DNA from 4 places in the Pseudorhizobium flavum genome. Region 1 is predicted to be linked to each of the others. Evidence: predicted binding sites of a transcription regulator. Region 1 holds the regulator's gene; each other region holds the start of a gene.

The links. The regulator LexA, encoded in region 1, represses DNA repair genes until DNA is damaged. The targets are predictions, from matches to a motif close to TGTTCNNNNTGTGTTCNG.
Region 2: the regulator LexA is predicted to act here: its motif matches at 1,975-1,992, upstream of ACEPP2_RS08335 (helicase-related protein).
Region 3: the regulator LexA is predicted to act here: its motif matches at 2,499-2,516, upstream of ACEPP2_RS03010 (YifB family Mg chelatase-like AAA ATPase).
Region 4: the regulator LexA is predicted to act here: its motif matches at 3,337-3,354, upstream of ACEPP2_RS05220 (ATP-dependent helicase).

Annotation. Positions count from the first base shown of each region.
Region 1 covers NZ_JBIOKZ010000008.1:108,739-114,432, forward strand. The annotation lists gene eno (phosphopyruvate hydratase) at 49-1,323, opposite strand; gene kdsA (3-deoxy-8-phosphooctulonate synthase) at 1,419-2,267, opposite strand; gene lexA (transcriptional repressor LexA) at 2,467-3,183, shown strand; gene ACEPP2_RS15895 (ComEC/Rec2 family competence protein) at 3,164-5,656, opposite strand.
Region 2 covers NZ_JBIOKZ010000003.1:308,988-314,681, forward strand. The annotation lists gene ACEPP2_RS08315 (acetyl-CoA C-acetyltransferase) at 1-471, shown strand, start outside; gene phbB (acetoacetyl-CoA reductase) at 567-1,292, shown strand; gene ACEPP2_RS08325 (YMGG-like glycine zipper-containing protein) at 1,365-1,622, opposite strand; gene ACEPP2_RS08330 (DUF3309 family protein) at 1,651-1,806, opposite strand; gene ACEPP2_RS08335 (helicase-related protein) at 2,136-5,132, shown strand; gene ACEPP2_RS08340 (RNA-binding S4 domain-containing protein) at 5,139-5,483, shown strand.
Region 3 covers NZ_JBIOKZ010000001.1:639,233-644,926, reverse strand. The annotation lists gene ugpE (sn-glycerol-3-phosphate ABC transporter permease UgpE) at 1-284, shown strand, start outside; gene ACEPP2_RS03020 (sn-glycerol-3-phosphate import ATP-binding protein UgpC) at 287-1,387, shown strand; gene gshB (glutathione synthase) at 1,465-2,415, shown strand; gene ACEPP2_RS03010 (YifB family Mg chelatase-like AAA ATPase) at 2,596-4,128, shown strand; gene cysK (cysteine synthase A) at 4,266-5,234, opposite strand; gene dut (dUTP diphosphatase) at 5,366-5,694, opposite strand, start outside.
Region 4 covers NZ_JBIOKZ010000002.1:357,171-362,864, forward strand. The annotation lists gene ACEPP2_RS05210 (NmrA family NAD(P)-binding protein) at 1-384, shown strand, start outside; gene ACEPP2_RS05215 (SAM-dependent methyltransferase) at 350-793, opposite strand; gene ACEPP2_RS05220 (ATP-dependent helicase) at 796-3,294, opposite strand; gene ACEPP2_RS05225 (efflux RND transporter periplasmic adaptor subunit) at 3,571-4,737, shown strand; gene ACEPP2_RS05230 (efflux RND transporter permease subunit) at 4,734-5,694, shown strand, end outside.

The DNA.
Region 1 (5,694 bases):
GCCCGGCGAACCGGGCTTTCCTTGCGAACTTAATGTTTGCCTGATGAATCAGGCCTTGAGAATGGACCTGCCGGCATAGACTGCCTGCGGCCCCAGCATTTCCTCGATGCGGATCAGCTGGTTGTACTTGGCAAGCCGGTCCGAACGCGAGAGCGATCCGGTCTTGATCTGCCCGCAATTGGTGGCGACCGCCAGATCGGCGATCGTCGAATCCTCGGTTTCGCCCGAGCGGTGCGACATGACCGCGGTATAGGCGGCCTTGTGTGCGGTCTCTACGGCATCCAGCGTTTCGGTCAGAGAGCCGATCTGGTTGACCTTGACGAGGATGGAGTTGGCGACACCCATCTTGATGCCGTCGCGCAGGCGCGCGGAGTTCGTGACGAAAAGATCGTCGCCAACGAGCTGGCACTTGGAGCCGACGAGATCGGTGAGCGACTTCCAGCCATCCCAGTCGTCCTCGGCCATGCCGTCCTCGATGGAGATGATCGGATACTTTCCGACGAGTTCCGCCAGGTATTCGGCCATGGCACCGGGTTCCAACGTGCGGCCCTCGCCTTCCATGGCGTACTTGCCGTCCTTGAAGAATTCGGTCGAGGCGCAATCCAGTGCGAGGCATACATCGTCACCGGGCTTGTAGCCGGCCTTTTCCACCGAGCGCATGATGAAGTCGAGGGCTTCCGGTGCGCTCTTCAGGCCGGGGGCAAAGCCACCTTCGTCGCCGACATTGGTGTTGTGGCCCTGGGAGGCGAGTTCCTTCTTCAGGACGTGGAAGACTTCCGCACCGATACGAACCGCATCGCGAAGGCTCTCCGCGCCAACCGGCATGATCATGAATTCCTGGAAGTCGATCGGATTGTCGGCATGGGCGCCGCCGTTGATGATGTTCATCATCGGTACCGGCAGGACGTGTGCGCCGGCGCCCCCGACATAGCGGTAGAGCGGCAGGCCGGAGGAATCAGCTGCTGCCTTGGCGACGGCGAGCGAGACGCCCAGGATGGCATTGGCGCCGAGGCGCGACTTGTTGGGTGTGCCATCGAGTGCGATCAAAGTCTTGTCGATGTGGATCTGGCTTTCGGCATCGAAGCCGCCAATGGCATCGAAGATCTCGGTATTGACCGCCTCGACCGCCTTCTCAACGCCCTTGCCACCATAGCGCTTGCCGCCATCGCGCAGTTCCACCGCCTCGTGGGCCCCGGTGGAAGCACCCGAGGGGACAGCCGCGCGGCCCATGCTGCCATCCTCCAGGTAGACATCGACCTCCACAGTCGGATTGCCGCGGCTGTCGAGGATTTCGCGTGCGATGATATCGGTAATGGCGGTCATGATCTCTCCCTGAGGTAAACCCAATGCCCTGCGGTCATCGACAATGTCTCTTAATCGATGACAGGCGAATTACAATCCGGCTCCCGCTGCGGCGCCTAGGCGGCCTTGGCCACGGCATCGAAGGCCAGAAGCTTTTCCAGGAGCCGTCGCATGTCCTTCAGATGAACCATGTTGGGGCCATCGGAGGGCGCATTGTCCGGGTCCTCGTGCGTCTCGATGAACAGGCCGGCAACGCCGACAGCGACGGCTGCGCGGGCGAGCGTCTCGACGAACTCACGCTGGCCACCGGATGAACCGCCCTGCCCGCCGGGCTGCTGCACGGAATGCGTTGCATCGAAGACCACCGGCGAGCCCATCGCGGCCATGATCGGCAGCGAACGCATGTCGGAGACGAGCGTATTGTAGCCGAAGGAGGCGCCACGCTCGCAGAGAAGCACGTTCGGATTGCCGCTTGCCGTGAATTTAGCCTGGACGTTCTTCATGTCCCAGGGCGCTAGGAACTGGCCCTTCTTAACGTTGATGGCGCGACCGGTCTTCGCGGCGGCGATCAGCAGATCGGTCTGGCGGCAAAGGAAGGCGGGTATCTGCAGGATATCGACCGTGGGCGCGACCAGTGCGCACTGTTCTTCCGTGTGAATGTCGGTGAGAACCGGGAAGCCGAATTCCCTCTTGAGGTCGGCAAAGATTTCCATCGCGCTGTCCAGGCCGATGCCGCGCTTACCCGACAACGATGTCCGGTTCGCCTTGTCGAAGGAGGACTTGTAGACAAGGCCGATCCCGAGCTCGGCGCAGAGCTCCTTGAGCCTTCCGGCGATCATGAAGGCGTGGTCGCGGCTTTCCATCTGGCAGGGGCCGGCAATCAGCGAGAAGCGAGCCTGCTGGGAGAACAACACGCGGCCCTGGCCTTCACCCACGAAAACTTCGGGATTGGGCTTAATGTCCATGGCGGCACTCCTTTCAAGCGGCATCTGCTCCGTCGCGGGGACCCGGCTGCGGCGGACGCGATGTCCATAACAGCAACCACCGCCTCTGTCACGGAGCCAAGGCATAAGCACGCCGACGCAGCTGGAACTTTAGCCTTGCGGAACACACCCGGAACATATATGGTCTGTTCCGTATTTGTTTCATCGTCAGGGAACCCGGATGCTCACGCGCAAACAGCAGGAACTGCTTCTTTTCATTCACGAGAGGATGAAGGAGTCGGGCGTGCCTCCGTCCTTCGACGAAATGAAGGATGCGCTCGACCTGGCGTCGAAGTCGGGCATTCACCGGCTGATCACTGCGCTCGAGGAGCGCGGCTTCATCCGCCGGCTGCCCAATCGGGCGCGGGCACTTGAGGTCATAAAGCTGCCGGAAGCCTACAGCACCAGCCTGCAGCCGCGCCGCGGCTTCTCGCCGAGCGTCATCGAGGGCAGCCTCGGCAAGCAGAAGCCCGCGCCGGCCCCCTCGCCGATCGCCGCAAGCAACGAGAACGCAAGCACGAGCGTGCCGGTCATGGGACGTATCGCGGCGGGCGTGCCGATCTCGGCGATCCAGAACAATACGCACGACATTGCGGTTCCTGTCGAAATGCTTGGCGCCGGCGAGCACTATGCACTGGAGGTCAAGGGCGACTCGATGATCGAGGCGGGGATCCTGGATGGGGATACGGTCATCATCCGCAACGGCCAGACGGCCAGCCCCGGAGACATTGTCGTGGCTCTCGTCGATGACGAGGAGGCAACGCTGAAGCGGTTCCGCCGCCGCGGTGCCTCGATCGCGCTGGAGGCTGCCAACCCGGCCTATGAGACTCGCATCCTTCCCGCCGATCGGGTGAAGGTTCAGGGAAAGCTCGTCGGCCTCATCCGCCGCTACCACTGATCATTCGCAGCAGCGCTAAGGGAAGCGTTTCATCGAAGCTGTCATTTCGCCAGTCATAGAGACGGTGGCTGGTCCATGGACGGCGGGTTCCGGCACTTGCCGCGTTGACCCGCCACAGGGACGGGTGGGGACTGCCGTTCAGATAGATTTCGATCGCGCCAGTCTTTCTCAGGCTTGCGGCGTTCAGCAGCACGGCACCCGAGCGACATTCGTCGAACCGCGCGCGAGGAGCAACAACCAGTGCCGCCAGATCGCAGGCGCTTCCTGCTAGTCGCGGATCCTCGACCACGACAATACTGACTCCGCCCTCATGGGCTACCGCCACGCACCAGAGCTTGGGCAGGCAATGGAACCGGCCCGCATCAGCTGCGGCGAGAGCGAGCATTGACGACATCTCCGACCGGACACGGTCACGCTGCTCGTCCGTTAGCGCGGCTTTCACAGAAGGATCGCCTGCCGCCGCAATGCCAATGTCACTTGCCGGAGACATGACCGGAGCGACGGGCTCGGGAAGCAGCAGGGCGCGCTGCCACTGGTCGAAGATGAAGGCTGGCGGGCGCGTGCGGTTGGTGGCAACACCAGCGCTCACCAGGGCTACCAGCGCCCCGTCGTCGGAGACCAGGACATCGGATGGGGGCAGTCGGTTCGCCTGCCAACTCAGCGCGAAGGCGAGCGCCATGATCGGTACGCCGACCAGCCGAAGCCGAGTACGCAACAGGGCGAGGATCAGGAAGCCGATGGAGGCGATCGACAGGAACCAGGGGTGCTGCCGGCCGGTGCCGACGTCTCCACCCCAGGCAGCCACGTGTTTCGCGACAGCGATGACCGCCTCCAGCCCCAGACCCATCAGTTTCAGGAGGGGCGCATCGAGCCCGAGCGGCATCAGCAACATACCGAGCAGGCCAGCTGGCATGACCACGAAGGAGATGATCGGCATCACGGCGAGGTTGGCCGCCAGGCCATAGCCGGCAAGCCGGTGAAAGTGCTCCATCGAGTAGATCGCCGTCGACAGGCCGCCGATCAGCGAGGTCGCGAAAATCCCCGCCATCCAGTGCCAGCCGGTCAGCATCGGCGCGAGCCTGCCGCGGGCGAAGATCGAGGGTTCCGAATCCTCCCCTGCGCCGCGCCGGCTCCAATAGGCATAACCCGCGACCAGCGCGGCCGTCGCCGCGAATGACATCTGGAAGCTCGGCCCCATGATCTCGGAAGGGGCCATCGCCAGCATGATGAGCGCCGCCAGCGCGATATTGCGAAGGCTGATTGCCGCGCGATCGAACCACACAGCGATGAGCATCACCGCCATCATCAGGTAGGCTCGCTCTGCAGAGACCGCGAAGCCGGAGACGAGATAGTAGGCAGTGGCCATGAGCAGCGCCCCGGTGGCGGCGATCTTCTTCACCGGCCACGCCTGGGCGAAGCCGGTGAACAGGCAGAGGCAACTGCGCAGTCCGACGAAGAAGATACCGGCGGCGAGCGCCATGTTGAGCCCGGAGATCGCCACGATATGGGCAAGGCCGGAGATGCGCAGGGCCTCCGTCGTTTCTCGGGAGATCGCACGTCTCTCATCGGTGACAATGGCTGCTGCGAACGCACCCGCGTCCCCTGGTACTACGCTGCGGATCCGGTCGGCGATCATGCTGCGTAGGGAGAAGATCCATCTCTCGAGGGCCCGACCCCAGTCCAGCGCTGCGTCCTGCGAAGGGACTGCCGCCTGTGGCGCACCGTAGAAGAAGCCAATCGCCCCGATGCCATCATGAAAGGAGCGGAAGGCAAAATCATTCAGGCCGGGGAGCGCAGGCCCGGAAGGCGGAGACAGACGGGCGCGCCCCCGGATAGCCGCGCCTGCCTCGAATGGCCGGTGCTTGCCGCGGGCGAGAAGAACCACGTCGCGCGGCGGTCGCCTGAGGGTCGGCTGCTCCGTCTGCTGAACACGAATGAAGTAGCGCCACCGGCCTTCACCCGCCGGCTCGCGTCGATGCACCTCGCCTGCAATGGTCGTAGTGACGGGGGAGTCGAGGATAACGGTGGCATGCCGCCACGTCTCGAACTGCGCAAGGGCCATTCCTGCCAGAACAAGCGCCGGCGCAAAGAGAAGCAGCGGGAGCCTTCCGGAACGTTGTTGGACGACGATCGTCGCGATTGCAAACGCGACGAAGAGCACCAGCGGGATTTGCGCCGGCGGATCGCGGGGAAGCGTGAACCAAAAGACCGCACCGGCCCCGACAAGCACGGGCACGAACAGGAAGGCGTGGCCATGGGCGACTTCCTCCTCCAGCAGCCTGCGCACCTGCGCCGGAAGGCGTTCCATCAACCGCGCGACGTCGCCCAGGCTCAACGACGCCGGTCTTCGAATCCGGCTATCGGCAAGGACCGGCGCCGGCCTCTCGCCAGTATCACGGACGCTGCCTGCCGCTGCGGGAGCGGAAACCACACCCGGCCCGGACTGCTCCCGAAGTAGGCCCTGTTGCGGCATCCGCGTCCACCCGCCCCACCGGAGGAAGAATGCAACCA
Region 2 (5,694 bases), on a different contig from region 1:
AAGGAGGGTACGGTGACCGCCGGCAATGCCTCTGGTATCAATGATGGTGCCGCCGCTGCCGTCCTGATGACGGAAGAGGAGGCGAGCCGCAGAGGTATCCAGCCGCTCGTGCGGATCGTCTCCTGGGCGACGGCCGGCGTCGATCCGCAGATCATGGGGACGGGACCCATTCCATCCTCGAGGAGAGCGCTGGAGAAGGCAGGGTGGAAGCCGCAGGACCTGGACCTGGTTGAGGCGAACGAGGCTTTCGCTGCCCAGGCTTGCGCCGTCAACAAGGAACTCGGTTGGGATACGGCAATCGTCAATGTCAACGGCGGCGCCATCGCGATCGGTCATCCGATCGGCGCCTCGGGTGCGCGCATTCTCAATACGCTTGTCTTCGAGATGAAGCGGCGTGGCGTCCGCAAGGGCCTGGCCACGCTCTGCATCGGGGGCGGCATGGGTGTTGCCATGTGCCTGGAGGCGATGTGACGGGCGACGGCTGCCGCAACCGACGCGGCGGCCGGTCTGACTAATTCTGCGCGGGCTCGCGAGGGCTGCTTGAAGGTGCAACGGAGGAGAGCTGCATGAGTAAAGTTGCATTGGTTACGGGGGGAACGCGCGGGATAGGAGCAGCCATATCGGTCGCGCTTGCCGCCGCCGGATTTCGCGTTGCCGCCAGTTTTGCGGGAAACGAGGAGAAGGCGAAGGCCTTCGGCGAAGAGACTGGTATCCCCGCCTTCAAATGGGACGTGTCCAACTATCAGGAATGTGCGGACGGTGTCGCCCGCATCGAGGCTGAGATCGGTCCGGTCGAAGTCCTCGTCAACAATGCTGGGATTACGCGCGACGGGATGTTCCACAAAATGACGCCCGAGCAGTGGAACGAGGTCATCGGCACGAACCTCACCGGCTTGTTCAACATGACCCATCAGGTCTGGGGCGGCATGCGTGATCGCGGGTTCGGACGCATCATTAACATCTCGTCGATCAACGGCCAGAAGGGACAGATGGGTCAGGTCAACTACTCCGCCGCGAAGGCAGGCGATCTCGGCTTCACGAAGGCGCTCGCGCAGGAAGGGGCTGCCAAGAACATCACCGTCAACGCCATCTGCCCAGGCTATATCGGCACTGACATGGTGAAAGCAGTACCGGAAAAGGTCCTGAACGAGCGGATCATCCCGCAGATTCCGGTTGGCCGACTGGGCGAACCGGAGGAAATCGCCCGTTGCGTGGTCTTCCTCGCGTCAGACGACGCAGGTTTCATTACGGGATCGACCATGACCGTGAATGGGGGGCAATACTTCGCCTGATACCCGCCTGGCAGGCAAAACGAAAAGCGGCGCCGGGTAACCGACGCCGCTTTTTTTTCCAGAAGGTGCCAGTTAGCGGCAGCGTGCTTCGTAGGTCCGGCCGTAGCGATCCCGATAGACGCAGTAGCCCGAGCGCTCTTGGGATGCGCCCACCAGCGCGCCGACCGCGCCGCCTGCGACCGCGCCGACCGCTGCGCCACCCCAGCTGTTCGTTGCAAGGCCGCCGACAACAGCGCCCGTACCGGCACCGATGGCCGTGCCGCGTTCCGTGGACGTGCAGGATGCGAGAGAGCCGATGAGGGCGGCGGCGAGCAAGATCTTCTTCATGATTTTTCCTTCCCGATTTGACGACGCTTTACTAGATCCTGCCCATGAGCAGGAGGATTATGACGATGACCAGGATGAGCCCGAGACCTCCTGACGGTCCGTAGCCCCAGCCGCGGCTGTAACCCCAATTCGGCAAAGCGCCAATCAGGAGCAGTATCAGGATTACCAGCAACACCGTACCGAGCATGCTATTCTCCGATCCAACATTCAGGATGCGGGAACAAACGCATCTTCTACCGTTTTGTTCCGAGGCATCAATGGGCGGGAAAGCAATTTGTTCCAGACCGGCGCGAGGAACGCACACGCGGCCATAAGCAGCGTGAGAACATAACAGCATCCGAGCGAGTCAGCGATTCGTCGCCAATTTGTTCCGCTTTGTTCATGACGACCTTGCAAAACAGCGGGACAGGCACGCTGGCGTCTTGCCATGCCGGCTCGCGATTGCCATGTCTGGGGCGCTGGTGACGCGTGCTCCGGCACTCACCATGTACGGATACGGATTTGAATTTCCATCCCATGATCCTCAGCGGCCGCGGTGTTACCGCCGTCCTCGGCCCCACCAATACCGGCAAGACCCACTATGCGATCGAACGGATGGTGGCCCACGGCAGCGGCGTGATCGGTCTGCCACTGAGACTTCTCGCCCGCGAAGTCTACACACGCGTGGTGGAGAAGGTGGGGACGAACGCTGTCGCCCTGGTGACCGGCGAGGAAAAGATCAGCCCGCCGAATGCCCGGTTTTCTGTCTGTACCGTCGAAGCGATGCCGCGGGAAACAAACGCTGCATTCGTCGCGATCGATGAGGTGCAGCTGGCTGCGGATCTCGAGCGCGGGCACATCTTCACCGATCGCATCCTGCATCTGCGAGGTCGCGAGGAGACGCTGCTTCTCGGCGCCGGCACGATGCGGCCGATCCTGGAACGCATCCTGCCCGGCATCACGATCGTCGAGCGCCCACGGATGTCGCAACTTTTCTATGCGGGCCAGAAAAAGATCACCCGGCTCCCGCAGCGATCGGCCATCGTGGCGTTCTCGGCCGACGAGGTTTACGCGATTGCCGAACTGATACGCCGTCAGCGGGGTGGCGCCGCGGTCGTTCTCGGGGCGCTCAGCCCGCGCACCCGCAACGCCCAGGTCGGGCTCTACCAGGAAGGTGATGTCGAATATCTGGTGGCGACCGATGCCATCGGCATGGGCCTCAATCTGGATGTCGATCATGTTGCCTTCGCCCAGGACCGCAAGTTCGACGGTTTTCAGTTCAGGCATCTCACGCCCGGTGAGATGGGCCAGATAGCCGGCCGAGCCGGCCGCCATCTCCGTGATGGCACGTTCGGCGTGACAGGTCAGGTCCCGCCGCTCGACGACGAGCTTGTCGAGCGGATCGAGAGCCATGAGTTCCAGGAGGTCAAAGTCCTGCAGTGGCGGTCGAAGGCGCTCGACTTTTCGTCGCTCCGGGATCTGCGTGAAAGCCTGGAAGTGGCTCCCACTGTTCCTGGCCTCACCCGCGCCCTGCCCGCCACCGACAGCCGGGCTCTGGAGCACCTCTGCCGCTATCCCGAGATCCTGGATATCTCCACGACGCCGGCGCGGGTCGAAAAGCTCTGGGAGGCTTGCGCGCTCCCGGACTACCGTCGAATTGCGCCGGCGCAGCATGCGGACCTCATTTCGACTCTTTTCTTCGATCTTGTGCGTCGCGGAACCGTGAATGAGGAATTCATGGCCGAGCAGGTGAAGCGCGCTGACCGCACGGATGGTGAAATCGATACCTTGTCGGCGCGGATCGCGCAGATCCGCACGTGGACTTACGTGTCGAACCGGCCGGGCTGGCTGACTGATCCGACACACTGGCAAGAAAAGACCAGGGAAATTGAGGACAGGCTGTCGGACGCGCTACATGAACGGTTGACGAAACGCTTTGTTGACCGCAGGACATCTGTGCTCATGAGGCGCCTGAGAGAGAATGCGATGCTGGAAGCAGAAATCAGTGTGAATGGCGATGTCTTCGTAGAGGGACATCACGTCGGGCAGTTGGCTGGATTCCGGTTTACGCCGGTATCGGGTGCTGAAGGTCCCGATGCGAGGGCTGTCCAGGCGGCGGCACAGAAGGCTCTGGCGCTCGAGTTCGAGGCGCGGGCGGCACGCCTTTTCGCGTCCGGCAATAGCGATCTTGCGATCGGCTCGGATGGCTTCGTCCGCTGGCTGGGTGATCCGGTTGCGCGCCTTGCGGCGAGCGATCATGTGATGCGGCCGCGCGTCATCCTGCTTTCCGATGAGCAACTGACCGGCAATGCACGCGATCATGTCCTCGCTCGAATCGAGCGGTTCGTGAACCATCATATCGCGACTGTGCTTAAGCCACTCGATGATCTCTCCCGTGCCGAAGACCTTCAGGGCCTTGCCAAGGGACTTGCGTTCCAGCTGGTCGAAAACCTCGGCGTCATGTTCCGCCGTGATGTCGCGGACGACGTGAAGTCGCTCGACCAGGACGCCCGCGCTTCCATGCGCCGCTACGGCATCCGCTTCGGCGCGTATCATATCTTCATGCCGGCGCTCCTGAAGCCAGCCCCGGCAGAACTCATTACCCTGCTCTGGGCGCTCAAGAACGACGGCTTGGACAAGCCGGGCTACGGCGAACTCATTCCGGCACTGGCTGCCGGCCGGACATCCGTTGTTGCCGATCCTGGCTTCGAGCGCACCTTCTACAAGCTCGCCGGCTTTCGCTTCCTCGGCAAGCGTGCCGTGCGCGTGGACATTCTGGAGCGTCTGGCGGACCTCATACGTCCGCTCCTGCAGTGGAAGCCCGGCACATCACCCCGTCCGGAGGGCGCGTATGACGGGCGCCGCTTCATGACGACAACATCGATGCTCTCCATCCTGGGAGCAACCCCTGATGACATGGAGGAAATCCTAAAGGGTCTCGGCTATCGCGCCGATACCGTGACTGCAGAAGAGGCGGCATCGTTCCTGGCGGCACAGGATCCCGCTCCGGCATCGGAAGCTACGGCAGAGGCGCAGGCGGAAACTGCTGAAAAGACCGAGGATGCTGCCGATGAAAGCGCGTCTCCCGGTAATGAACCAGTCACTGAAGCGCCCGTCGAAGGTGCAGTGGCGGAGCCTGAAGCCGCCGCTGCCGAAGCTAACGAAGGCGAAGCGGCTGCTGCAGCCGAGCCCGAGGCTCCGAAGCCTGTACTGCTATGGCGTCCAGCGGGACGCAACGAGAACCAGCGTCCAGGCCGCCCGCAACAGGGAGAGCGTCGTCACGGCCGCGATGAGCAGCGTGGCGAGGGCCGCGGACAGGGTGAGCGGGAGGCCAAGGGGCCGGGACGCTCCAATCGTCGTCCGGACGGCAAGCCTGGCCGTGGTAACCGCCCTGAGCGGGGTGAGCGCCCCGACCGCGGCAAAGGGCCGCAGCCCGCGCGGTTTGAGGCGAAGCCGCCGCGCAAGGAGAAGCCGGTGGATCCGGATTCACCCTTCGCCAAGCTGGCCGCGCTGAAGGAACAGATGAAGAAGTAGGCTGCCATGGACGAAGAAGGTCCTCGGGAAGGTTCGCGCCAGCGCATCGACAAGTGGCTCTTCTTCACGCGCATGGTGAAGTCGCGCTCGTTCGCCCAATCGCTGATCGCCGCAGGCGCAGTGACCTTGAACGGCGAAACGGTTGTCCAGCCTGGCTGCCTCGTTCGTCCCGGAGACAGGGTCGGGCTTGCAATGGAGCGGCGCGACGTCCTGCTGCTCGTGCGCGACGGCGGCGATCGTCGCGGGCCGTTCGCGGAGGCGCGGCTCCTCTATTCCGACATTTCCGAGACCCTCGGCCCACAGAGGCCGCTGACGCCTTTCGAGCGCGCCCAGAGGCGTCCTCGACCGTGAGTATCGGGCGTATCGGCATTGCGCGAGCGGCCGCACACCAGGGAGAATAATGCTCCTCCCTGATCCGTTTCCGGAGAAGGTTTATCCTTGCTAAGCGTCGGGAAAGGTCTTACCTCACAGACCGACGCGCAGGGGTTGCGCCGGGGTGGCCGCAAAGGCCGCGATGGCCTCTCGTCTGTGCCGGCGAGCGGCCAATCTCCCGAGGCCGAGC
Region 3 (5,694 bases), on a different contig from region 1:
TCCGCGATATACTTCTGCCGCTTAGCCGCACCAATATCGCGGCGCTTTTCGTCATCCTCTTCATCTACGGATGGGTGCAGTACCTGTGGCCCTTGCTGGTCACCACCGACAGCAATTTCTACACCATCGTCATGGGCATCAAGCGGCTGTCGGCGAGCGCCGATGCCGAACCGCTGTGGCACTTCGCCATGGCCGCCGTGATGATGGCCATGCTGCCACCCGTCCTCATCGTCATTTGCATTCAGCGCCTGTTCGTCAAGGGCTTGGTCGAAACGGAGAAGTAACTATGGCGTCCATCCAGGTCGAAAACGTCGGCAAGGTGTATGCGGGCGGCGCGCGTGCCGTGAGCGGCATCAGTCTCGATATCGCCGACGGGGAGTTCATCGTCCTCGTCGGGCCGTCCGGCTGCGGGAAGTCCACGCTGCTGCGCATGGTGGCGGGCCTCGAGACGATCACCGAGGGTACCGTCGCCATCGGCGGGACCGTGGTGAACAGCAAGGAGCCGGCCGAACGCGACATTGCCATGGTCTTCCAGAATTACGCGCTCTATCCGCACATGACGGTGCGCCAGAACCTCGAATACGGGCTGAAGAACCGCAAGACGCCGCGCACCGAGATCGACCGGCGGGTCGCCGAGGCGGCGCGTATGCTGGAGATCGCCCCCTATCTCGACCGCAAGCCGCGTGCGCTGTCGGGCGGTCAGCGCCAGCGCGTCGCCATGGGCCGTGCCATTGTCCGCAAGCCCTCGGCCTTCCTGTTCGACGAGCCGCTTTCCAACCTCGATGCCAAGCTGCGTGTCTCCATGCGCGGCGAGATCAAGCGCCTGCAACGGCGCCTCGGAACGACGTCCATCTACGTCACCCACGACCAGCTGGAGGCGATGACGCTTGCCGACCGCCTGGTGGTCCTGAACGGCGGGCGCATCGAGCAGATCGGTGCACCACTCGAGGTCTATCACCAGCCGGCCTCAACCTTCGTCGCAAGCTTCATCGGCTCGCCCGCGATGAACCTCCTGCAGGGCGAACTAGACGGCGACCGGCTTGCGGTTGGTCCGTCGCTTCTGACACTGGGCGGGCACGCACCGACGTCCGGAGAGGTCACTGTTGGTCTGCGCGCCGAAGACCTGCGGATCGCTTCGCAGGACGAGGAAGGTCTGCTGTTCCGCCTGGATTATGTCGAGGAACTTGGGTCGCAGCGTCTGGTGCACGGCCATTTGGGGGATCAGGTGGTGACGGCGGCGATGCCGCTTGACGTGCAGCTGCACGACGAGATGAGGCTAGCAGCTGATCCGCGACGGCTGCACTTCTTTTCGAGGGGCACGGGCAAGCGCATCGAGCTGCGTGACGCTCCGGCGGTCGCTCCTCAACAGGCTTTGGATATGGCCTGAACCTGCACCAGTTGAGGCCGTTGCCTTTGACGAGCCGTCGTCCTACATCAGGCGGGCATTTTGAAGGGGCAGGGACGATGGCGAACATCCGCAAGGTCGCATTCCAGATGGATCATATATCCAGCATCAACATTGCTGGAGATTCCACTTTCGCCATGGCGTTGGAGGCGCAGGCTCGCGGCTACGAACTGTTCCACTACACCCCGGATCGGCTGACCATGCGCGACGGCAAGATCTTTGCGGCCGTGGAGCCGATGCAGGTCCGGGACGTCAAGGGCGACCACTACAGCCTTGGCGAGCGCGAGCGCGTCGATCTTTCTACCATGGACGTGATCCACCTGCGCCAGGACCCGCCCTTCCACATGGGCTACATCACCTCGACGCATCTGCTCGAGCGCATCCATCCGAAGACACTGGTGGTCAACGACCCCGCCTGGGTCCGCAATTCGCCGGAGAAAATTTTCGTCACCGAATTTGCCGACCTGATGCCGGCAACGCTGATCAGTCGCGACGTGCAGGAGATCGCCGCCTTCCGCCAGGAGATGGGCGACATCATCCTGAAGCCGCTCTACGGCAATGGCGGTGCGGGCGTTTTCCACTCGGCGCGCGACGATCGCAACTTCACGTCGCTCCTGGAAATGTTCGAACAGGTCTATCGCGGCGAGCCTTATATCGCCCAGGCCTATCTGCCGGCCGTGCGCAAGGGCGACAAGCGCATCCTGCTGGTGGATGGAGAGCCTGTCGGCGCCATCAACCGCGTGCCGGCGGAGACCGACAGCCGTTCCAACATGCATGTCGGCGGCCGCGCCGAGGCCGTGGAACTGACGCGGCGTGATCGGGAGATATGCCAACGGATCGGACCCGCGCTTCGAGAGCGTGGCTTCATCTTCGTCGGCATCGACGTCATCGGCGATTATATGACGGAGATCAACGTTACGTCGCCGACCGGCATTCGCGAGGTGAAGAAGTTCGGCGGCGCCGATGTTGCTGCCCTGCTTTGGGACGCGATCGAAGCCAAGCGCCGTTGAAACTGCGGCTGCAGAGCCGTTTGTTCTCGCGCCACAACCTCCTGCAACCTGAGAGCAACAGAGACGGGAAATAGTTCCTGCGATGTTCTTGTTATATTCTCATTTCCATGCCAGATTGCAATCGCTGGCGCGGAAAGCGTGGATCGCTTGGCGCTTCTGGCATGAGCTTGGAGGCGGTTTATGGTGGCGCGTGTCTCTACGGTTGCATTTCAGGGCATAGAAGGCGTTCCTGTCGAAGTCCAGGTTATGGTCTCGCCTGGCAAGCTGCTGATGCCGATCGTCGGGCTTCCCGACAAGGCGGTGGCGGAAAGCCGCGAAAGGGTTCAGGCCGCCCTCCATGCCTCCGGACTTTCGCTTCCGCCCAAGAAGGTGACGGTGAACCTCGCGCCGGCCGATCTTCCCAAGGAAGGCTCGCACTTTGATCTGGCCATCGCGCTCGGTCTCATGGCGGCCCTTGGCGCCATTCCGGCCGATGCCCTGTCGGGCTATGTCGTCATTGGCGAACTGAACCTCGATGGCACCTTGGCGCCGGTGGCCGGCGCGCTTCCGGCGGCGATCAGCGCGAATGCGCTCGGCAAGGGGCTGATCTGCCCGGCAGACAGTGGGGCCGAGGCCGCCTGGGCCGGATCCGACATCGACATCCTGGCGCCCCGAAGCCTGATCGCGCTCGCCAATCATTTCCGCGGTACGCAGGTTCTCTCCCGGCCGCAGCCGGCCGTACGCGCGCTGCCGGCAAACCTGCCGGACCTGATCGACATAAAGGGGCAGGAGAGTGCCAAGCGGGCGCTGGAGGTCGCCGCGGCGGGCGGTCACAATCTGCTGATGGTCGGCCCTCCGGGGTCCGGGAAATCCATGCTCGCCGCCCGGCTTCCGTCGATCCTGCCGCCGTTGTCGGCCGCGGAGCTGCTGGAAGTCTCGATGATCCACTCCATCGCCGGCCAGCTCTCCGGCGGCAAGCTTTCGGACCGCCGGCCGTTCCGCACACCGCATCACTCCGCGACCATGGCGGCGCTGGTGGGGGGAGGCCTGCGGGCGAAGCCCGGCGAGGCTTCGCTTGCCCATCATGGAATTCTCTTTCTCGACGAGTTTCCCGAGTTCTCGCCGCAGGCGCTCGATGCCCTTCGCCAGCCGCTCGAGACGGGCGAATGCGTCATCGCCCGCGCCAACCATCGCGTCTCATATCCGGCCAGCATCCAGCTTGTCGCCGCAATGAACCCATGCCGCTGCGGGATGGCGGGCGAACCCGGCCACACCTGCGCGCGGGGGCCGAAATGCCTGTCCGACTATCAGGGGCGAATTTCCGGGCCGCTGATGGACAGGATAGACATCCGCATCGATGTGCCGGCGGTCTCTGCGGCCGATCTCATCAGGCCTCGTCCCGCCGAGGCGAGCGCCGACGTCGCCAGGCGCGTTGCCGCCGCCCGCGAGCGGCAGCAGGAGCGTTTCGAATGGGCGGGGATGCCGCAGGTGATGACGAATGCCCGTTGCTCCACCGCGCTTATCGAGAAGATCGCGGAGCCGGATGCGGGTGGCCTGGCACTGTTGCGCGATGCGGCGGAGAAGCTGAAATTTTCCGCGCGCGGCTACCATCGGGTCCTGAAGGTGGCGCGAACGCTGGCGGATCTCGACGGAAGCGATACCGTCGGACGCATCCATCTGGCCGAGGCAATCTCCTACCGCATGGCGGGCGAGCGTCTCTCCGCGGCGGCGTGAATTGGAGAAGAGCGGCGAATAGTGGGTAGTGGGTAGTGGGTAGTTTCGAATGACGCGTTGCAGCTTGGATCCGGTTCGAGAATCGGTTCCTACTCACTACTCACTACTCACTACTCACTACTCACTACTCACTACGATCACCCACCCAGGCCTTCGAACAGCGCGGTCGACAGATAGCGTTCGGCGAAGGAGGGGATGATGACGACGATGTTCTTGCCGGCATTCTCCTCGCGGCTGCCGACCTTGATCGCCGCTGTCAGCGCAGCGCCGGAGGAAATGCCCACCGGAACGCCTTCCAGCCGGGCGACAAGTCGCGCCGTTTCGAATGCCTCGTCATTGGAGACGGTCACGACCTCGTCATAGATGCCGGTGTCGAGGATCTGCGGCGCAAACCCTGCGCCGATGCCCTGGATCTTGTGAGGTCCGGGATTGCCGCCCGAGAGAACCGGGCTGTCGGTAGGCTCGACGGCAATGACCTTGATCTCGGGCTTGCGCTCCTTGAGCACCTGTCCGGCGCCGGTGATCGTCCCGCCGGTGCCGATCCCCGAGACGAGGATGTCGACCTGTCCATCCGTATCGTTCCAGATTTCCTCTGCTGTGGTCTTGCGATGGATTTCCGGGTTGGCGGGATTCTCGAATTGCTGCGGGATGATAGCGTCGGGCAGGGTGGAGGCGAGCTCCTCGGCCTTGGCGATGGCGCCCTTCATTCCCTTCGGTCCCTCCGTCAGCACCAGTTCGGCGCCGAGAAGCGCGAGCATCTTGCGGCGCTCGATCGACATCGTTTCGGGCATGGTCAGGATCAGCTTGTACCCCTTGGCGGCGGCCGCGAAGGCGAGCGCAATGCCGGTATTTCCGGAGGTCGGCTCCACCAGCGTGGTCTTGCCGGGAGTGATCTTGCCCTGAGCTTCCAGGCTCTCGATCATCGCGACGCCAATACGGTCCTTGACCGAAGCGATCGGATTGAAGAACTCGAGCTTGGCGAGCAGGTTCGCCTTGACGCCCTTCTCCTTCGCCAGCTTGTCGAGGCGGACGATGGGGGTGTCGCCGATCGTCTCGGTGATGGAGGAATAGATTCGGCCACGGCCGGGCTTCTTGCTGTCTGTCATCTTGCTCTCCCTAGGATGCCGACAAGTTAGGGCCAGTTTCGCCGGAAGGCCAGCGATCAGCCTTTGCTTCTGGCCGCATGCGCGGAATTTTGTTCCATCCACGGCGCCCGCCGGGGCAGCACGTTGCGCCGTCAGACGCCGGTCGATCCGAAGCCGCCGGCGCCGCGCGCGGTCTCTCCGGCCTCGCGCACCTCGCGCACCTGCACCTGCGTCACCGGCGCCACGATCACCTGTGCGATGCGCATTCCGCGGGTGATCGCAAAATCGTCCTCACCGAAGTTCACCAGCAGGACCTTGACCTCGCCGCGATAGTCGCTGTCGATCGTGCCGGGCGTGTTGAGGCAGGTGATCCCGTGCTTGAAGGCCAGGCCGGAGCGCGGCCGGACCTGCGCCTCGAACCCCTCGGGGATCTCGAACACGAAGCCCGTCGGCACCAGCCCGCGCCGTCCGGGCTTCAGCA
Region 4 (5,694 bases), on a different contig from region 1:
TTCCCGGCAGATTTTCGTTTGGCGATGGTGGCGCCGCAGGACCTTGGGGAGGCTGCGGCTGAGCTGATTACAGATCCTCCGGGAAAGATCCGTGTGGTCCATGCCGAGGGTCCGGAGCGCTATACCTCCAACGATGTAGCAACTGCGCTGTCGGATTTGTTTAATCGACCAGTGAAGGTTGCTAGCATCCCGTCAGAACGGTGGGAGGAAACCTTCCTCAGCTTCGGCTTCTCGCAATCCGCCGCTCGGTCATGCGCGGGAATGACCAGACTTGCTGTCACCATGCCGGTGCCAGACCTGAGTGAAGTCAGGAGGGGGAAAGTGGGGTTGAGGGCTTATCTTGAGGCGGCTACTTCGGGCACGAGGGGAGACCATCAGGGCTGATCGGACGCCGCTGCCCGTCCACCCATAATTCTCCCGCGGGCGCCAGCACGACCGCTATTCTCTCCATGGCTCGACGCCCGGCCTCGGGGTGGCGACCATCAAGAGCGCCGACACGAACGGCCAGTACGAGATCGAACGGACCTTCACCGGCATGCAGCGTCAATTCCTCGGCCGCAACCTGACGAAACGTCAGGATTTCCGAACTCATCTCGTACTCGGAAACCCGGATCGCCTGCCGGATTGCGGTGGCTGAGCGGTCGATGCCCAGAACCCACCCGCGGCCTATCTGCCGGGCGATTTCTCGGGCGGCGGCGCCGGGTCCGCAGCCTATCTCGAGGACGCGCATCCCGGGGCGCAAGGGCAGTTTGTCCACGATTGCCTGGAGCCGCGGCGAAAGAGCGCCGGCCATCGTCACACCCGCTCCACAAACCCTTCCAGCACCCGCTTCTGGCCGGCCTTGTCGAAGTCGATGGTCAGCTTGTTGCCTTCGATCGAAGCGATGTTGCCGTTGCCGAACTTGATGTGGAAGACTCGGTCGCCGACGGTGAATTGCGAGGGCGTGTCGGCGACGGATTTCGCCACCAGTTCGCCCTCGATGGTACGGGTGCGCGGCCCGCTCTCGCCGTAGCCGATGCGCTCCACCGCGTGGCCGGAGCGAGTGCCCCAGTTGTCGCGGGTGGCGTTCGTCTGATTGGCCTGGGCGCGCTTCCAACCGGGGGTGGAATAGGTGTTGGCGAAGGGATCGGCCTTGTCGAAGCGCGACTGGCCGTAGCCGCCGCGCCCGCCATAGCCGCCATAGTTGCTGTCCGACGCCGCGACATCGACGTGATGCGCCGGCAGTTCGTCGAGGAAGCGCGAGGGCATGGTGGATTGCCAGAGCCCGTGGATGCGTCGGTTGGAGACGAACCAGATATGGCAGCGGCGCTTGGCGCGGGTGATCCCGACATAGGCGAGGCGGCGTTCCTCCTCCAGCCCAGAGCGGCCGCCCTCGTCGAGCGCCCGCTGGTGCGGAAAGAGACCTTCCTCCCAGCCGGGCAGGAAGACGGTGTCGAATTCCAGCCCCTTGGCGGAGTGCAGCGTCATGATCGAGACGGCGTCGAGATCCTCGTTCTGCTCGGCATCCATGACCAGCGAGACATGCTCGAGGAAGCCCCGCATGGACTCGAACTGCTCCATGGAGCGGATCAGTTCCTTGAGGTTTTCCAGCCGTCCAGGCGCTTCAGCCGACTTGTCGTTCTTCCACATGTCGGTATAGCCGGACTCTTCGAGGATCTGCTCGGCAAGCTCGATATGCGGAATCTTCTCAAGCCGTTCCTGCCAGTTCCTGAAGTTTTGAATCACGTCGAAGAGCGCCTTGCGCGCCTTCGGTTTCAGCTCGTCCGTCTCGATGATTTCGCTCGCGGCAGCCAGCATCGGGATGTCGCGGGCACGGGCATAGTCGTGGAGCGTCCTGACCGTCGTGTCGCCCAGCCCGCGCTTCGGGGTGTTGACGATCCGCTCGAAGGCGAGATCGTCGGCCGGCTGGCAGGTAAGGCGGAAATAGGCCATGGCGTCGCGGATCTCGAGCCGCTCGTAGAAGCGCGGACCGCCGATGACGCGGTAGTTGAGGCCGAGCGTGACAAAGCGGTCTTCGAACTCGCGCATCTGGAAGGAGGCGCGCACCAGGATCGCCATGTCGTTCAGCGCATGCCGTTTTCCGTCGGCATCGCCGCGCTGCAGCCTCTCGATCTCCTCGCCGACGGCGCGGGCTTCCTCTTCGGAATCCCAGGCCGCGTGTACCTGCACCTTCTCGTCGTCCGGGTCCACGCGGTCGGTGAAGAGCGTCTTGCCGAGGCGCCCCTCGTTGTGGGCGATCAGGTGGCCGGCGGCACCGAGGATATGCTCGGTGGAGCGGTAGTTGCGCTCGAGCTTGATCACCCTGGCACCCAGAAAATCCTTCTCGAAGCGCAGGATGTTGTCGACCTCCGCACCGCGCCAGCCATAGATCGACTGGTCGTCGTCGCCGACGCAGCAGACGTTCTGCGGCACGCCCTTCGGTCGCTGGGCCAAGAGCCGCAGCCACATGTACTGAGCCGTGTTGGTGTCCTGATACTCGTCCACCAGGATGTAGCGGAACTTGGCGTGATACTCCTTCAGGATATCCGGGTGGTCGCGGAAGATCGCGATCGGATGGAGCAGCAGATCGCCGAAGTCGCAGGCGTTCAGCGTCTTCAGCCGGTCCTGGTAGGCCCGGTAGAGTTCGCGGCCCTTGCCATTGGCGAAGGCGCGGGCGTCGCCCTCCGGGATGTCCTTCGGCGTCAGACCCTTGTTCTTCCAGTTGTCGATCATACCGGCGAACTGCCGGGCCGGCCAGCGCTTGTCGTCCAGGCCCTCTGCCTGGATCAACTGCTTGATCAGCCGGATCACGTCGTCGGTATCGAGAATTGTGAAGTCGGAACGCAGCCCCGCGAGCTCCGCATGGCGGCGCAGGAGCTTCACGCCGATCGAGTGGAAGGTGCCGAGCCAGGGCATGCCTTCCACGGCACCGCCGACGAGGACGCCGATGCGCTCCTTCATCTCGCGCGCTGCCTTGTTGGTAAAGGTGACGGCAAGGATCTGGGACGGAAAAGCCTTGCCCGTTGCAAGGATGTGGGCGATGCGGGTCGTCAGCACGCGCGTCTTGCCCGTGCCAGCTCCGGCCAGCACCAGCACCGGGCCGTCCAGCGTCTCGACGGCTTCCCGCTGCTCGGGGTTGAGGCCGGAGAGATAGTCGGGCGCTGCACGGTTCTGGTCGCGCGCGGCCATGGCGCGGGCGGCAATGCCGAGCCCTGATCCCTGTCCCGCGGCGGCCGGTGGTGGCGCCGGTTGCGAAGGACGGCGGGGTTCCGGTTCCTCGTCGAAGAACGGAATGTCGTCGAAAACGTTACTCATGCGGGTCAATGTAGTGATTCGGATCTGAAAGGCCAGAAAAGATGTTCTGGTTTCATTCCTGTCCTTTCACCAGCCAATGGCAAAATCAAGGTATGGCCGGCGAAATGCGGGGGAGGGGCAAGGATGTACAGCGCATGCATCAGACGCGCGATCTGACATCTGCGTGAAACCCCACGATGTTACAAATCCGTAAGGATGCCGATCGCGAATTGCATGTATAGTCGCCGGCATAGATATTGCCGCCATTCATCCGTACTACTCCCGCCGGAGATCTTAATGCGCATCTGGAAGCAACTGCTCCTCAGTCTCGTTGTCGTCGTCGTCGCCCTCTGTCTCTGGGTCTTCATGGTGCCCGGAGCCGGCGATACGCTGGCGAGGATGGGCGTGCCCGAGCCGATCGTCGCGGCGATGCGGCCGCAGGCGGCTCAGGACGCGGAGGCTCCCGGCGCGGGCAGGAATGGCGGACAGGGCAGGGGGCCGGGCGGACGCGCGACCGTGGTCGTGACGGAGCCCGTGGCAACCGGGACGGTTAACGACCGATTGGCCGCAATCGGCAGCGGCGAGGCGATCCAGTCGGTCGTCGTCATGCCCCAGGCGTCGGGCACTATCGAGGAAATTCTCGTGTCGGCGGGCGACAAGGTCACGAAGGGCCAGGTGCTGGCCCGTCTCGACGACGACGAACAGGTGATTGCGCGAGACCGGGCGCAGGTTGCGCTGCGCAGTGCGACCGAGCGCTCCCAGTCGCTCAGCAACCTGCGTTCCGTGTCGCGGCTCGACGTGCTCGATGCGCAGATCGCCGAGGAGACGGCGAAGCTCGAAGTCTCGACTGCCGAACTCAACCTGAAACGCCGCGAAATCGTCTCGCCGATCGATGGCGTGGCAGGGATCGTGCCGGCCAATGTCGGCGACAACGTCACCACGCAGACCGCCATTGTCACGATCGATGACCGTTCCTCGCTTCTGGTGGACTTCTGGGCGCCGGAACGCTTCGCGACCGCCATCTCCGTCGGTCATCCGGTCGAGGCGACATCCATTGCCCGTCCTGGCGACGCCTTCACAGGCGTCGTCCACGCTGTCGACAACCGCGTGGATCCGGCAAGCCGGACGCTCCGCATCCGCGCCCGCATCGACAATCCGGACGACAAACTGCGCGCCGGCATGGCCTTCAGCGTCGGCATGCGCTTCGCCGGCGATACCTTCCCGGCCGTAGATCCGCTGGCGGTACAGTGGGATGCCGAAGGCTCCTATGTCTGGCAGATCGTCGATGGCAAGTCCGTGAAGACGCGCGTGCGGATCATCCAGCGCAACCCCGATGTCGTGCTGGTGGATGCCGAGCTGGAAACCGACGATGCCGTGGTGGTCGAAGGCCTGCAGCGCGTCCGTGAAGGTGCCGACGTCCGCATTGCCGGAGCGCCGGAGACTGCGGAGGTGGCGAGCCAATGACGTCCCACGACAGCCAGACGCCCTCGCAGCAGGACCCCGGCCAGAGCTTCACGGCGCTGTTCGTCCGCCGGCCGATCCTTGCCGCCGTTCTCAACACGCTCCTTGTCGTCGCAGGCCTTGCGGCCCTGTTCGGGGTCGAGGTTCGCGAACTTCCCGATGTCGACCAGCCGGTCATCACCGTTCGTACCTCCTACGACGGGGCCTCGCCCCAGACGATCGACCAGGAATTGACCCAGGTCATCGAGGGGGCGGTGGCGCGCGTCAGCGGGCTCAAGTCCATCTCGTCGGAATCGCAGTTCGGCTCCAGCCGGGTCACGATGGAGTTCTCCGATACTGCCGACCTTGCCGTGGCAGCGAACGACGTACGCGACGCACTTGGCCGCATCACGAACCAATTGCCGGACGATGCCGACGAACCGCGCATCATCAAGGCGGATTCGGACTCCCAGGCAATCATGCGAATTGCCGTCACCTCCAGCACCCTGTCCATGGAAGACCTGACGCTGCTCGTCGACAACGAGGTGACGGACCGGCTGGCGTCCGTCGATGGCGTCGCCGACGTCGAGCTCTATGGCGATCAGGAGAAGATCTTCCGCGTCGACATCAATCAGGCGGCGCTTGCGGGCCGCGGACTGACGGTCGGCGATATCTCGACGGCGCTTTCGACCGCTGCCCTCGACGTCCCGGCGGGCTCGCTGGAGAGCAACCGGCAGAACATCGTCGTGCGAGCCACGGCAAACCTGACGACGCCCGAGGATTTCGAGAGCGTCCTCATCAAGGATAATATCCGGCTGCGTGACGTCGCGACGGTGACGCTTGGTCCCGATGACGGCTCTACCGTGCTGCGCGCCAACGGCGTCCAGGGGGTCGGCCTCGGGATCATCCGCCAGGCGCAGTCGAACACGCTGAGTATTTCCGACGGCGTAAAGGCGGCCGTCGCCGAATTGCAGGAGAATT